DNA from 3 places in the Delftia sp. WSY_10 genome. Region 1 is predicted to be linked to each of the others. Evidence: predicted binding sites of a transcription regulator. Region 1 holds the regulator's gene; each other region holds the start of a gene.
The links. Region 1 encodes HrcA, which represses chaperone genes, less so after heat shock. Its sites were predicted from a motif close to TTAGCACTCNNNNNNNNNGAGTGCTAA; they were not measured.
Positions count from the first base shown of each region.

Region 1 (4,795 bases):
CTATGCCTGCATAGGCGTCCAGCAGCGCGCGTGCTGCGTCGGGTCGCGTGAGGCTTTGCCAGGCATGCTGGCCGTGGATGTCGATCAGCTGCTCGCCCAGGGCGCGCAGCTGCGTGGCCGTGGCCGGCGTGCCGTTGATCCAGGCGCGGCTGCGGCCCTGGGTGTCCACCGTGCGCCGCAGCAGCAGGCTGTTGTCCTCGCAGGCCAGGCCTGCCGCCTCCAGCCAGGGGCGCAGCCGCGCGCAGCCGTCGAACTCCACGCAGATATCGGCTTGGGGGCAGCCTTCGCGCACCACGTCGGCGTCGGCGCGGGCGCCCAGGGCCAGCTGCAATGCATCGATCAGGATGGATTTGCCGGCGCCGGTCTCGCCGGTCAGCACGGTGAAGCCCGCATGCCAGTCCAGATCCAGGGCCTGCACGATCACGAAGTCGCGCAGCACGATGCGCTTGAGCGCCATGGTCAGGCGCCTCCCTCGTTCCAGCCCAGTTTCTTGCGCAGCGTGGCGAAGTAGTTCCAGCCCTTGGGGTGCAGAAAGCGCACGCTGTGGTGGGCGCGGCTCACGAGGATGCGGTCGCCGTGCTGCAGCGAGGCCAGCGACTGCATGTCGAAATTGGCGCTGACATCGCGCCCGGCCACGACTTCGATCGTGACCTCGTTGGCATCGGACAGCACGATGGGGCGATTGGACAGGTTGTGCGGCGCAATGGGTGCCATCACCCAGGCGGGGATGGACGGATGCATCATCGGCCCGCCAGCGGACAGGGCATAGGCCGTGGAGCCCGTGGGCGTGGCCACGATCAGGCCGTCGGCGCGCTGGTTGGAGACAAAGCGGCCGCCCACCTCGATGCGCAGCTCCACCATGCCGGAGGTGCCGCCGCGGTTGACCACCACGTCGTTCATGGCCAGGGCCTCGAACACGCATTCGCCCTCGCGGATCACGCGGGCGCACATCAGGGGACGCAGGTCCTCTTCGTACTCGCCCTGCAGCATGGGGGTGAGCGTGGCCTCGAAGTCCTCCAGCGCGATGTCGGTGACAAAGCCCAGGCGGCCCTGGTTCACCCCGATCAGGGGCGTTCCGTATTGCGCCAGGTGCCGGCTCACGCCGAGCATGGTGCCGTCGCCGCCGACGACCAGGCCCAGGTCGCAATGCCTGCCCAGGCCATCGACATCGAGGGTGGGGTAGTCTGTGAGCCCTGCGTGCAGGGCCGATTGGGTATCAAGCACGACTTCGCAGCCCTGGCGCCTGAGGAAGTCCGCAATGCGCTCGAGCGCGTTGCTGGCATTCTCGGACGGGGCGCTTGCGCTGGGAGCGTGGTACTTCCCGATCAAGGCAACGTGGCGAAACGTGGACGTCATTTCTGGAAATTACATCATTAAAATCATCACATGCTCGACGAACGTGCCAAGTTGTTGCTCAAAGCGCTGATCGAGCGTTACATCGCTGACGGCCAGCCTGTGGGCTCGCGGACCCTGTCGCGTGCGTCGGGGCTTGAATTGTCGCCTGCCACGATACGCAATGTGATGGCTGACCTCGAAGACCTGGGGTTGATCATCAGTCCGCACACCTCGGCCGGCCGCATTCCGACCGCCCGGGGCTACCGGCTGTTCGTGGACACCATGCTCACGGCGGACCGTGCAGATATCGTGACGCCCGAGCTCGTGCCCGAGCAGCCGCAGAAAGTCATCGCCAACGCCGCCAATCTGCTGTCCAGCCTTTCCCAGTTCGTGGGCGTGGTGCTGGTGCCTCGCCGCACCTCGGTGTTCAAGCACATCGAATTCGTGCGACTGTCGGAGCGGCGCTTTCTGGTCATCATCGTCTCGCCCGACGGTGACGTGCAAAACCGCGTCATCTTCACCGACGTGGATTACTCGGCCTCTCAGCTGATCGAGGCATCGAACTTTCTCAACAGCCACTACGCAGGCCTGGCCATGGAAGAGGTGCGCGAGCGCCTCAAGGGCGAGGTCGAGCTTTTGCGCGGCGAGGTGGCCACCCTCATGCAGGCAGCCGTCAACGTGGGCACGGAGGCCATGACCAGTGCCCAGGAGGACGTGGTCATCGCGGGCGAGCGCAACCTGCTGTCGGTCAGCGATTTCTCCAGCGACATGGGCAATCTGCGCCGCGCCTTCGACCTGTTCGAGCAAAAGACCCAGATCCTCAGGCTGCTGGATTTCTCCAGCCAGGCCGAAGGTGTGCGCATCTACATCGGGGGCGAAAGCCAGGTCGTGCCCTTCGAGGAGCTGTCCGTGGTCAGCGCGCCCTACGAGCTCGATGGCAAGGTGGTGGGCACGCTGGGCGTGATCGGCCCCACCCGCATGCACTACGACCGCATGATCCAGATCGTGGACATCACCTCCAAGCTGGTCAGCAACGCGCTGAGCCACAAGCGCTGAGCCGCGCAGGTTAGGATCTACAATAGCCGTTTGCCATGGCGTGCATCCGCGCTGCCTTGGTGAATCAGGGGCCTTAGCTCATGCTTGGTTAGAGCAGCGGACTCATAATCCGTTGGTGCCCAGTTCGACTCTGGGAGGCCCTACCATCCATTGGTATGAAAAAGCCTGCCGCCTTTCCGGGCGGCAGGCTTTTTTGCTGGGCGCGACGCTGCCGGCTGGCATGGCTGCGCCTGGCTGCCATTGAATGCGACTTCCAGGTTTTTTGCAGAAATATGGCGCTTTTGCCTGGAAGCTCCAAAACCCGCTGCTACAATGCGAAGCGTTGCGGCTGTAGCTCAGCTGGATAGAGTACTTGGCTACGAACCAAGGGGTCGTGGGTTCGATTCCTGCCAGCCGCACCAAAAAACGCAAAGCCCTGAAGTTGAAAGACTTCAGGGCTTTTTCGTTTTCACGGGCCATCCGCCGGGATGACACCCCCGGTCAGGCTTGCTGCGCCTTCGGCAGCACGATGCTGAAGGTGCTTCCCTGGCCTGGCGCGCTTTCTATCTGCAGCTGCCCGCCATGGCGGGCAGCCACGGTGCGGACAAAGGCCAGCCCAAGGCCTGCGCCGTCCAGGTGCTGATGGTGGTCCAGGCGCTCGAAGGGCTGGCTCAGGCGGGCGACGGCCTGCGCATCCATGCCGGGTCCGTGGTCCCGGATGGCGATGCGGCAATGGCCGGCGTCCTGCAGCAGCAGGCATTGCACCGTGGCGCCGCTTGCCTGTTGCCCGTGCGCTCCGTACTTGATGGCGTTGCCGATCAGGTTGACGGCTGCGCGGTGGAGCATGCCCGGGTCGCCCAGCACGGGGCATTCCTGCTCGGGCAGGCTGAATTCCAGCTGCACATGGGCGGCGCTGGCCTGGGCCCAGCAGCTTTCCACGGCCTGGTCCAGCACCAGGCCCAGGTCCAGCTGCTGCTGGCGCAGCGCCTGCTGCTGGGCACGAGCCAGGTGCACGAAATCGTCGGCCAGCTGCAGGGAGGCCTGGGCATAGCCTTCGATGCGCGGGAGCAGCATGCCCAGGTCGGGCGCTTGTACGGAACCACGCTGCATCTCCAGCAAGGTGATGATGGATGCCACGGGCGCCCGTATGTCGTGCGAGATGAACTGCATGGCCTGGTCGCGCTGGGCCTGGGCGCTGCGCAGATCGCTGATATCGACCAGGGTGATCAGCCAGCCCGTGGTGGGCGGAGCCTCGAAGGCCTGGACCAGCAGCATCAGGCTGCGGCCGCGGCCGTCGCGCCCCTCGCTGCTGAGCGGCAGGCCGCCGGCGGCAAGCGCCCTGGCCGTGAGCAGCGGGCTGCCGGCTTGCGGGCCGGGCGCCGTGTCCAGCGCCTGCAGGCCATCGAGCAGCCTGGGAAGGGAGTCGCCAGCGCGCAGGTCGTGATCCAGGCTGCGCGCATAGGCATGGGCCGCGGCATTGGCCAGCAGCACATGGCCCTGGCGGTCGCAGACAAAGGTGGGCGAGGGCAGCTGGCGCAGGCTTTCGCTGACGAAATGGTGCAGGGCGCGCAGTTGCCGCGAAGCCTGCTCGACGGCGGCAATGCGCTGGTCCAGCAGGTCGCCGCCCAGGCGCAGCGCGGTGGGCAGGCCCTGGCCCTGCAGGTCTCGCAGTTCCAGCGCCAGAAAGCGGGCGGCGGCGCGCAGGCGCAGCCAGCTCCACAGCGGATAGGCCAGGGCCAGGCCCAGCAGGGCTGCGGCAGGGGCCGTCTGCACCTGCAAGATGCGTGGTGCCAGCCCGGCCAGCGACAGGCAGGCCAGGGCCAGCAGCGCGCAGGCCAGCATGCCGCCCGAAGGGCCCAGCCAGGCCAGGGCCAGCAGGGCCAGCAGCACGGCTGCGGTGTTGAGCGCACGGTCCAGCCCCGCCGAAGCGCGGTGTACGTGCGAGCCCTGCAGGCTGCCGTTGAGCACATGGGCCAGCGTTTCCACGCTGGAGATGGGGCGCGCGCTGGCACCCAGCGGTGCGGTGAACTGCGCTCCCAGTCCGGCGGCCGTCGTTCCTATGAGCACGTATTTGCCGCGAAATGCCGCAGCAGGAATGCGGCCGCGCAGCACGTCGATGTACGAATAGGTGGTGAAGGGCGAGCGGTCACGCGCGCCCTGCTCGGGCCTGGCCTGTGCGAAGGCAATGATCTCCCGCTGGCGGCGCTGCCATGCGGGTGTGCCGGGGTCCAGCGGCGGCACGGGTTCGGGGCGGGCGCATGCGCGGCCGTGCTGGCCCACGCAGTGCAGGGCCAGCGCCATGTGCCACCAGGGCTGCTGCGCGCTGCCTTCAATGGCATGGAAGCTGCGCACGGCGCCGTCGGAATCCACGGGCAGCTGGGTGTGGCCCAGCGCTGCCGCAGCCTGTGCAAAGGCCGGCAGCGGA
Region 1 covers NZ_JBICKY010000012.1:161,502-166,296, reverse strand. Annotated here, with positions in the region: gene recN (DNA repair protein RecN) at 1-457, opposite strand, end outside; gene ACF8ML_RS02870 (NAD kinase) at 460-1,356, opposite strand; gene hrcA (heat-inducible transcriptional repressor HrcA) at 1,387-2,391, shown strand; tRNA gene ACF8ML_RS02860 (tRNA-Ile) at 2,459-2,537, shown strand; tRNA gene ACF8ML_RS02855 (tRNA-Arg) at 2,716-2,792, shown strand; gene ACF8ML_RS02850 (CHASE2 domain-containing protein) at 2,872-4,795, opposite strand, start outside.

Region 2 (4,795 bases), 280 kb from region 1:
GTGGGCGTTCCCACGGCCAGGGACGGTCGCACCACAAAGCCGCCGCCCTCGCGCGGCAGGGCCTGCAGGCCCGTGCCGGCCAGCAGCGCGGACAGGGCCTGGTCCACGGTTCGATCACCCTGCACGCCGGGGCTGGTCCTGTCTACGGTCTGGGCGGTGGAGAAGGACAGCAGGATGCCCGCCTGGGCGCCAAAGCGATTGAGCGTGGCGGTCAGCGGCCCGGCAGGAATGTCGTAGCGCTGCACTGCCTGGGCGTGGGGCTGTGCCTGTGCGTGGGGCTGTGCCTGTGCGTGGGCCTGCGCCGGGGCAAGCACCGCCACCAGCGGCAGTGCCAGAACGGCGGGGCGCAAGGCCTGCCGCAGTTGAAATGCCAGTCGTGTGGCGCGAAAAGTCGGGTGATGGCCCATGGTGTGCGTGTCCCTCGGTCCTGGATGGTTGGCAATGGAATGCGGGCGCAGGAAAAAGCGCTTCATCTCCATTGCCCCGCGAGACGCGAAAAGCGATCAGCCAGGATCGACAAGAGCCAGGAAATCAGGCCGGCTCGACCACCACCCAGTAGCGCGTGGCCGTGCGCAGGCGCACCGGCAGGGTGGCCAGCAGCATGGCCAGCACCTGGTCGGTGTCGGCCAGCGGATAGGTGCCGCTGACGGGCAGCTGCGCCACGGCGCCATCGCAGCCCAGGTGGCCGGGCCGGTAGCGCGACAGCTGGTCCAGGAACTCGGCCAGCGGCATGTCCTGGGCCACCAGCATGCCGCGCGTCCAGGCTGCCAGGGCCGGATCGGCGGGCCCGGCCGGCGTGGTGGCCTGAGCGTCGAACTGCGCCTGCTGGCCTGTTTGCAGCAGATGGAGGTGGCCGGGCCGTTCGCGGGGCGCGATCTCCGTGGCGCCTTCAAAGACCGCAACCCGGCTGGGCCCCTGGCCGCGCTGGCGCACGACGAAGCGCGTGCCCAGGGCACGTATGCGGCCATGGCGGGTTTCGACGAGCAAGGGCGGCGCACTATCCTTCAGGCCCTGGGCCGTGGCCACCTCGATGTCGCCGCCGCGCAGGCGCACCAGGCGCTGCTGCGGGCTGAAATCCAGGTCGACCGCGCTGTCGGCATTCATCTGCAGCTGGGTGCCGTCCGGCAGGCGCAGGCTGCGCCGCCGGGCCGTGCCCGTGCGCAGGTCCGCCCCCAGGCCGGCCAGCCAGTCGCCCGAGGATGCCGGACCTCTCCATGCCACGGCACCGGCACCCGCGCCCGTGAACAGCAGCACGGCCAGGCTGCGCACCGCCAAGCGCCGCCCGCGCCCGCGTGCCGTGCGCGCGGCCTGGGCCAGGGCCACGCTGGCCGGCGTACCGGACAGCGGCTGCAGGCGTGCGCCCATGGCCTCTATGCGCAGCCAGGCGCGCTCATGGTCGGGATGGGATTCGCGCCAGTGCTGCAGGCGCTGCACCAGCATCTCGCGCGTGCCGGCGCTGTGATCATCGGACTGCAGCTCCACCAGCCATTCGGCGGCCTGCTCGCGCACCGCAAGAGGAATGGGCAGGCTCATGCGCCGTCGTCGTCCAGAAAGCAGACTTGCACCACGGCCCGCGCGATATGGCGGCGCACGGTGGGCACGGAAAGGCCCAGTTCAGCCGCGATGTCGGCCTGCCTCATGCCGTCGATCTGCGACAGCAAAAAGGCCTGGCGCACGGGCAGTGGGAGCAGGGCCAGCAGGCGGTCCACCTCGACCAGGGTCTGCAGCACGATGGCGCGGTGCTCGGGGGACTGGGCCACGGCCTCGGGCATGAGGGCCAGGGCGTCCAGATAGGCCTGCTCCACGCAGCGCTTGCGGTAGAGGTTGGCGGCCAGACCCTGGGCAATGGTCATCAGCAGGGCACGCGGTTCGCGAATGGCCTGGATCTCGGCGCCGCTACGGCCCAGCAGGCGCACATAGGTGTCCTGGGTCAGATCGGCCGCATCAAAGGCATTGCCCAGGCGCTTGCGCAGCCAGCCCAGCAGCCAGCCGTGGTGGTCGGAGTAGAGAGTGGCGACATCGGGAACAAGGGCGCGGTCGGCGGCGGGCATGGGAAAGCGGCACGAGTGAAGCAGGAGGAAAGGCACCGGGGCAATATGCAGCGGCAAACAAGAATGCTTCTTATTTTCATTGTATCCAAATCCTACATCGTCATTGCACCAACCTGCGCACCAACGCCTGAGTGCGGACGCTCGGCGCGAGCACCATCGTGGGCTGATTCCACCTTCGTTGAAACCAGTCGGAGCGACGGCATTGAGTCGACCGGAATCAGCGGTGCAGCGCGAAATGGGGCCTTCGAGGCGAAGCACGGCGCACCGAAGAATCGACTGGCCACTTCCAAACGGTGAAGCGGTCGTCCGACAATGGAAGCCTTCAACGGCCGGTGTTGGTCGTCCCTGTCACTCTCGCTTTGCACAGTGAAGGGCGTAGATCAGCCTGAGGCCATCGTTAGAAAGTCTGCAGTTGCCAACTGCTCCGCAGCGATTGCTGCTGCTCACGGCCACCTCGTGACCTATCAGTTGCAGCCACATGGTGGTCATCCAAGCTTCAGGGCTGGCGGCATCGCCAGATGCTTCGCTCCTCATCCGCGCCTGATCAAGGACAGTCACTCTGCACGGCTGGCTGATCTTGGGTGCGCTCAGCACCACGGCCAGCGCGCCTTCGATGCGACGTCAGGTCACAGCCCGCAAGGCTGCATGGTGATTCAGCGACAGCCTTTCGCCGGAAGTTCTGTGTGCTCCTGCAGGCCGCGCTTCGCCGCTGGCCAGCGCGGGCGCGCCCCGAAAAACTAAAGATCAGTGGCGGAAAAGCTAATGTGTAGTGGCGTTCCGCACTCCGCGCCGGATGTGCCGTCTTGCGGCACATCCGGCCCTACCCCTTGAAACCTGGCCGAATTGCCTTATTATTAGCACTCGTTGGGTATGAGTGCTAACAATCCTCTGTCCCACATTGCTTCGAATGCCGGCCCGCCGGGCCGGCAAGTCTTTGTTTCAACTTTGTTGATGATTTAGGAGTTGGTATGAACCTGCGTCCCCTGCACGATCGCGTGATCGTCAAGCGCCTCGAAAACGAAACCAAGACGGCTTCGGGCATCGTGATCCCCGACAACGCCGCCGAGAAGCCCGACCAGGGCGAAGTGCTGGCAGTGGGTCCCGGCAAGAAGAACGACAAGGGTGAAGTGATCGCCCTGAACGTGAAGGTCGGCGACCGCGTTCTGTTCGGCAAGTACAGCGGCCAGACCGTCAAGGTCCATGGCGACGAACTGCTGGTGATGAAGGAAGACGACCTGTTCGCGGTCGTCGAAAAGTAATCCACGCGCTTCGAAACCGCACTTTCCAACTGAATCCGGAGAATTGAAATGGCAGCAAAAGACGTAGTTTTCGGCGGCGAAGCACGCGCCCGCATGGTTGAAGGCGTGAACATCCTGGCCAACGCGGTCAAGGTCACGCTGGGCCCCAAGGGCCGCAACGTGGTGTTGGAGCGCTCCTTCGGCGCCCCCACCGTGACCAAGGACGGCGTGTCGGTCGCCAAGGAAGTGGAACTCAAGGACAAGCTGCAGAACATGGGCGCCCAGCTCGTGAAGGAAGTGGCCTCCAAGACCAACGACATCGCCGGTGACGGCACGACCACCGCCACCGTGCTGGCACAGGCCATCGTCCGCGAAGGCATCAAGTACGTGGCCGCCGGCCTGAACCCCATGGACCTCAAGCGCGGCATCGACAAGGCTGTCGCCGCCCTGGTGGAAGAGCTGAAGAAGCAATCCAAGGCCACCACCACCTCCAAGGAAATCGCCCAGGTCGGCTCGATCTCCGCCAACTCCGACGAATCCGTGGGCAGCATCATTGCCGAAGCCATGGACAAGGTCGGCAAGGAAGGCGTGATCACCGTTGAAGAAGGCAAGTCGCTGGCCAACGAACTCGACGTCGTCGAGGGCATGCAGTTCGACCGCGGCTACCTGTCGCCCTACTTCATCAACAACCCCGAAAAGCAGGTTGCCCTGCTGGACAACCCCTTCGTGCTGCTGTTCGACAAGAAGATCAGCAACATCCGCGACCTGCTGCCCACGCTGGAAGCCGTGGCAAAGGCCGGCCGTCCCCTGCTGATCATTGCAGAAGACGTCGAAGGCGAAGCCCTGGCAACGCTGGTGGTCAACACCATCCGCGGCATCCTGAAGGTTGTGGCTGTCAAGGCTCCTGGCTTCGGCGACCGCCGCAAGGCCATGCTGGAAGACATCGCCATCCTGACGGGCGGCAAGGTCATCGCTGAAGAAGTGGGCCTGGCGCTGGACAAGGTGACCCTGGAAGACCTGGGCCAGGCAGTGCGCATCGAAATCGGCAAGGAAAACACCACCATCATCGACGGTGCTGGCCAAGCTGCTGAAATCGAAGCCCGCGTCAAGCAGATCCGCATCCAGATCGAAGAAGCCACCAGCGACTACGACCGCGAAAAGCTGCAAGAGCGCGTGGCCAAGCTGGCCGGCGGCGTGGCCGTGATCAAGGTCGGCGCTGCCACCGAAGTCGAGATGAAGGAAAAGAAGGCCCGCGTTGAAGACGCCCTGCACGCTACCCGCGCTGCTGTGGAAGAAGGCATCGTGGCCGGCGGCGGCGTGGCTCTGCTGCGTGCCAAGCAAGCCGTGGGCGAACTGAAGACCGGCGACGCCGAGCAGGACGCCGGCATCAAGCTGATCATGAAGGCCATCGAAGCGCCCCTGCGCGAAATCGTGGCCAACGCCGGTGGCGAGCCCTCGGTGGTGGTCAACGCCGTGCTGAACGGCTCGGGCAACTACGGCTTCAAC
Region 2 covers NZ_JBICKY010000012.1:437,345-442,139, forward strand. Annotated here, with positions in the region: gene ACF8ML_RS04115 (TonB-dependent siderophore receptor) at 1-350, opposite strand, end outside; gene ACF8ML_RS04120 (FecR domain-containing protein) at 532-1,533, opposite strand; gene ACF8ML_RS04125 (sigma-70 family RNA polymerase sigma factor) at 1,530-2,051, opposite strand; gene groES (co-chaperone GroES) at 3,020-3,310, shown strand; gene groL (chaperonin GroEL) at 3,359-4,795, shown strand, end outside.
Region 2: groES (co-chaperone GroES) is a predicted target of HrcA. The motif match lies at 2,906-2,932, and genes of this name have one in related genera.

Region 3 (4,795 bases), on a different contig from region 1:
TGCAGCCAGCGCGTGAGCGCCGTCATGCCCCAGCCACCGGCCAGGTAGAGCACGCCAAAGAAGGCCAGGCCCCAGGCCATGACCTGCCAGGCGTTGAGTTCGGTAAAGGCTTGGGCTGCGGTCATGGGGGTGTCAAAGAGGGCGCGTCACTGGGCGCATCATTGTGCGCGTATGCCCTGTTCGCGGATGATGCGGCCCAGCGTCGCCACGTCCTGGCGCATGCGCAGGGCCAGGCCTTCGGGCGAGCTGCCCACGGCCTGCCAGCCCTGGGCGGCCAGGCGCGCGCGCATCTCGGGCGAGCGCACGATCTCGCTCACGGCCTCGGCCAGCTTGTGCACATGGGCGGCGGGCATGGCCTTGGGCGCGGCCACGGCGTTCCAGATCTCCAGGTCGAAATCGCCCACGCCCAGCTCCTTGAGGCTGGGCAGGCCCGGCGCCAGCGGGCTGCGCGCGGCCGAGGTCACGGCCACGCCGCGCAGCTTGCCGGCCTGGACCTGGGCCATGGCCAGCGCGGGCGGCAGCATGGACAGCTGCAGGTCGCCGCCCTGGATGGCGTTGAACACCTGCGGGTAGCCGGGATAGGGAATGTGCTCGGGCCTGAGCGCGGAGCGGCTCTTGAGCAGCTCCATGCCCAGGTGGCCCACGGTGCCCACGCCGGGCGAGCCGTAGCTCCAGCGGCTGCCGGCCTGGGCAGCGGCCTCCAGGAAGGCCCGACCCTCGGGCGCGCCGGCCGGCGCCACCAGCACCAGGGGCGCCACGCCGATCAGGCTGACGGGCTGCAGGTCCTTGACGGGGTCGTAGCGCACGGCGGGGTTGAGCAGGCGGGCAATCGTCAGGTTGCCGTTGATCATCACGCTGAAGGTATGGCCATCGCGCGCACGGGCCACCTGCTCGCCTGCAATGTTGCCGCCTGCTCCCACCTTGTTCTCGACGATGACGGGCTGGCCCAGACGCTTTTCCAGCGGCTCGGCCAGGGCGCGCGCCGTGAGGTCGGGGGAGGAGCCCGCGGGAAAGCCCACGATCAGATGCAGGGGCCTGCTGGGCCACTGGTCGCCCGCCACGGCGGCGCAAGGCAGCAGGGCCGAAGCCAGGGCGGTGGCCAAGGCATTGGCGAAGAGGCGGCGTAGTGGCGAGATGGCGCTGGCGGGCATGGGTGCGTGGGGGCCGCAAAGGCTGCGGGCAATAAAAAACCCGGAGATTATCCGGGTTTGTCTTGAAGCGGCCTGTCAGCCCAGGCCGTCAGGCCATCAGGCGAACTCTGCCAGGGCCTTCTTCATCTTCTTCATGGCAGCCACCTCGATCTGGCGAATGCGCTCGGCGCTCACGCCATACACGGCGGCCAGTTCATGCAGCGTCATGCCGCCCGAGCCGTCATCGTTGACCTTGAGCCAGCGCTCCTCGACGATGCGGCGGCTGCGGTCGTCCAGCGAATCCAGCGCCATGGCAATGCCGTCGGTGGCCAGATGGTCACGCTGGCGCGACTCGATCATGGCCGTGGGCTCATGTGCGCCGTCGGCAAGATAGGCGATGGGGCCGAAGGCCTGCTCGCCATCATCGCTGGGCGAGGGGTCCAGCAGCACGTCGCCACCGGCCAGGCGCGTTTCCATCTCCATGACTTCTTCGCGCTTGACGTTGAGCTTCTCGGCCATGGCGTCGATCTCGCCGGAGGTCAGCGTGTCGCGCAGCATGGCGCCGTCCTCGGCCATGGCGGCGTCGGACTTCAGGCCCTGCTTCATGGAGCGCAGGTTGAAGAACAGCTTGCGCTGGGCCTTGGTCGTGGCGACCTTGACCATGCGCCAGTTCTTGAGGATGTACTCGTGGATCTCGGCCTTGATCCAGTGCATGGCGTAGCTCACCAGGCGCACGTTCTGATCGGGATCGAAGCGCTTGACGGCCTTCATCAGGCCGACATTGCCTTCCTGGATCAGGTCGCCGTGGGGCAGGCCGTAACCCAGGTACTGGCGCGAGATGGACACCACCAGGCGCAGGTGGGACATCACCAGACGCCCTGCGGCGTCCAGGTCACTGTGTTCTTTGAGCTTGCGGGCGTAGTCCTGCTCTTCCTCGAGGGTGAGCATGGGCAGGCGGTTGACCGCGGAAATGTAGGCATCCAGATTGCCCAGAGGCGGCACCAGGGCCCAGGGGTTAGCGGGCGCCAAGGTGGTCGCAATGGAGCCGGAGGCGTTTGTCATTGCAGAGTTCCTTTCTTCCATTCCTTCATATTAGCACTCGTTAGGATTGAGTGCTAAAGCCGAAGTTCCGCGGGTTTTTCAGTCGGTTGCAGAAATCTTCGGCACTGCAAAAGTCGCTTCTGGCTAGTCTGAGCGATTTTTGGAAACCCTGCTTGCCGGCGGGAGGCATGTGTCGGCCCCCGCCGGGTTTTGACCCCTTTGCGCCTGGCTCCGCCGGCGACCGGCACGAAAGATGCAGGTTCGTGCAGTCGCGGTGCCCAGCGGCTATTTGAACCGTGGCTGCACGATGATCTTCACCGCCGACTCGTTGTTGTGGATCAGCGTGTCAAAGCCCTGGGCCACCAGGTCATCGAGCTGGATGCGCTGGGTGATGAAGGGCTCGAGGTTGATCTTGCCCTCCTCGACCAGCTTGATGGTTTCCTGGTGGTCGTTGCAGTAGGCGATGGTGCCGCGCACGTCCAGCTCCTTCATGACCACGCTGTGCACGTTGATGGTGGCCGGATGGCTCCAGATGGACACGATCACCACCACGCCCGTGGCCTTCGTCGCGGCCACCAGCGTGTCCAGCACCTTGTTCACGCTGGTGCATTCGAACGACACATCCACGCCCTTGCCGCCGGTGAGCTTCATCACCTCGGCCACCACGTCCACCTCGGAGGGGTCCAGGATGTGATCGGCCACGCCCGATTCACGCGCCTTTTGCTTGCGCTTGGCACTGAGCTCGGTGATGACGACGGTCAGGCCCTTGGCCTTGAGGATGGCCGACAGCAGCAGGCCGATGGGGCCGGCGCCGCCCACCAGTGCCACATCGCCGGCCTTCGCTCCGCTGCGGGTGTAGGCATGGTGGCCCACGGACAGCGGCTCGATCAGCGCGGCCTGGTCCAGTGGAATGGCATCGGAGATGGGATGCACCCAGCGGCGCTTGACGGCAATCCGCTCGGACAGCCCGCCACCGCGCCCGCCCAGGCCGATGAAGTTCATGTCCTTGGACAGGTGGTAGTTGTCGCCCGGCCCCGTGGGCACATCGTCGGCCACGATGTAGGGCTCCACCACCACATGCTGGCCGACCTGGATATCGTCCACCCCTGCGCCCACGGCGTACACCACGCCCGAGAACTCATGCCCCATGGTGATGGGTGCGGACTCGCCCGAGATGGGATGCGGGTGGCCGCAGGGCGGGATGAAGATCGGCCCTTCCATGAACTCATGCAGATCCGTGCCGCAGATGCCGCACCAGGCCACTTCGATGCCCACGGTGCCGGGCTCCACCACGGGTTCGGGGATGTCCTCGATGCGGATGTCGCCCCGGTCGTGGAAACGTGCTGCTTTCATGATTGAACTTTCTGTTTTGCAAGGCTGGGTTGGCGGGCGGCACAGCCGCCCCATGGCGATTATTCGGCCTTACCGCAGGTGATGAACTTGCTGCAGGTCATAGACACGCACCGGCAGGCCTTCCTGCCGCGCCTTGAGCTGCAGCGCCAGGTACAGCGAGTAGTGGCGCGACTGGTGCAGGTTGCCGCCGTGGAACCACAGCGCCTCTTGCTGCGTGGGCTTCCACATGTTGCGCTGCTCGCCCTCCCACGGTCCCGGGTCCTTGGTGGTGTCCGAGCCCAGGCCCCAGACCTTGCCCACCTTGTCCGCCACCTCCTGGCTGATCAGGTCGGCCACCCAGCCGTTCATGGAGCCATAGCCGGTCGCGTAGACCACCAGGTCCGCCGGCAGCTCGGTGCCATCGGCCAGCACCACCGCGTTTTCCGACAGGTGGCTGATCTGCTTGCCCGCCTGCAGCTTGATGCTGCCGTCGATCACCAGATCGCAGGCCCCCACGTCGATGTAGTAGCCCGAGGCGCGGCGCAGGTACTTCATGAAAAGGCCCGAGTCGTCATCCCCGAAGTCCAGCATGAAGCCGGTCGCCTCCAGCTGGCGGTAGAACTGAGCGTCGCGCTCGCGGATGCGGTTGTACACCGGCACCTGGAAGTCGGCCATGATGCGGTAGGGCAGCGAGGCAAAGATCAGGTCCGCCTTCCTGGTCGTCACGCCGCTGGCCACGGCGCGCTCCGAGTACAGGTCGCCCAGGCCGATGTCCATCAGCGAATCGGAGCGCACGATATGCGTGGACGAGCGCTGCACCATGGTCACATCGGCGCCGTGCTCCCACAGGGCCGCGCAGATGTCGTGGGCGGAATTGTTGGCGCCGATCACCACCACCTTCTTGCCCGCGTAGGCGTCCGGGCCATGGTGCTGGGACGAGTGCTGCTGCTCGCCCTTGAAGATGTCCTGGCCCTTGATCTTGGGCACATTCGCCTTGCCCGACATGCCGGTGGCGAACACCACATGCCTGGGGCGCAGCACCTGCGTCTCGCCATTGCGCTCCACGGTGACTTCCCATTCCTGCCGGCCCTCATCGAAGCGGGCGTTCAGGCAGTTGGTGGACGGCCAGTAGTTGACCTCCATCACCTTGGTGTACATCTCCAGCCAGTCGCCGATCTTGTCCTTGGGCGCGAACACGGGCCAGTTGTCCGGGAAAGGCATGTACGGCAGGTGGTCGTACCAGACCGGGTCGTGCAGGCACAGCGATTTATAGCGGTTGCGCCACTGGTCGC
Region 3 covers NZ_JBICKY010000004.1:99,070-103,864, reverse strand. Annotated here, with positions in the region: gene ACF8ML_RS00730 (sterol desaturase family protein) at 1-125, opposite strand, end outside; gene ACF8ML_RS00725 (tripartite tricarboxylate transporter substrate binding protein) at 159-1,151, opposite strand; gene rpoH (RNA polymerase sigma factor RpoH) at 1,248-2,192, opposite strand; gene ACF8ML_RS00715 (2,3-butanediol dehydrogenase) at 2,457-3,524, opposite strand; gene ACF8ML_RS00710 (NAD(P)/FAD-dependent oxidoreductase) at 3,594-4,795, opposite strand, start outside.
Region 3: rpoH (RNA polymerase sigma factor RpoH) is a predicted target of HrcA. The motif match lies at 2,223-2,249, and genes of this name have one in related genera.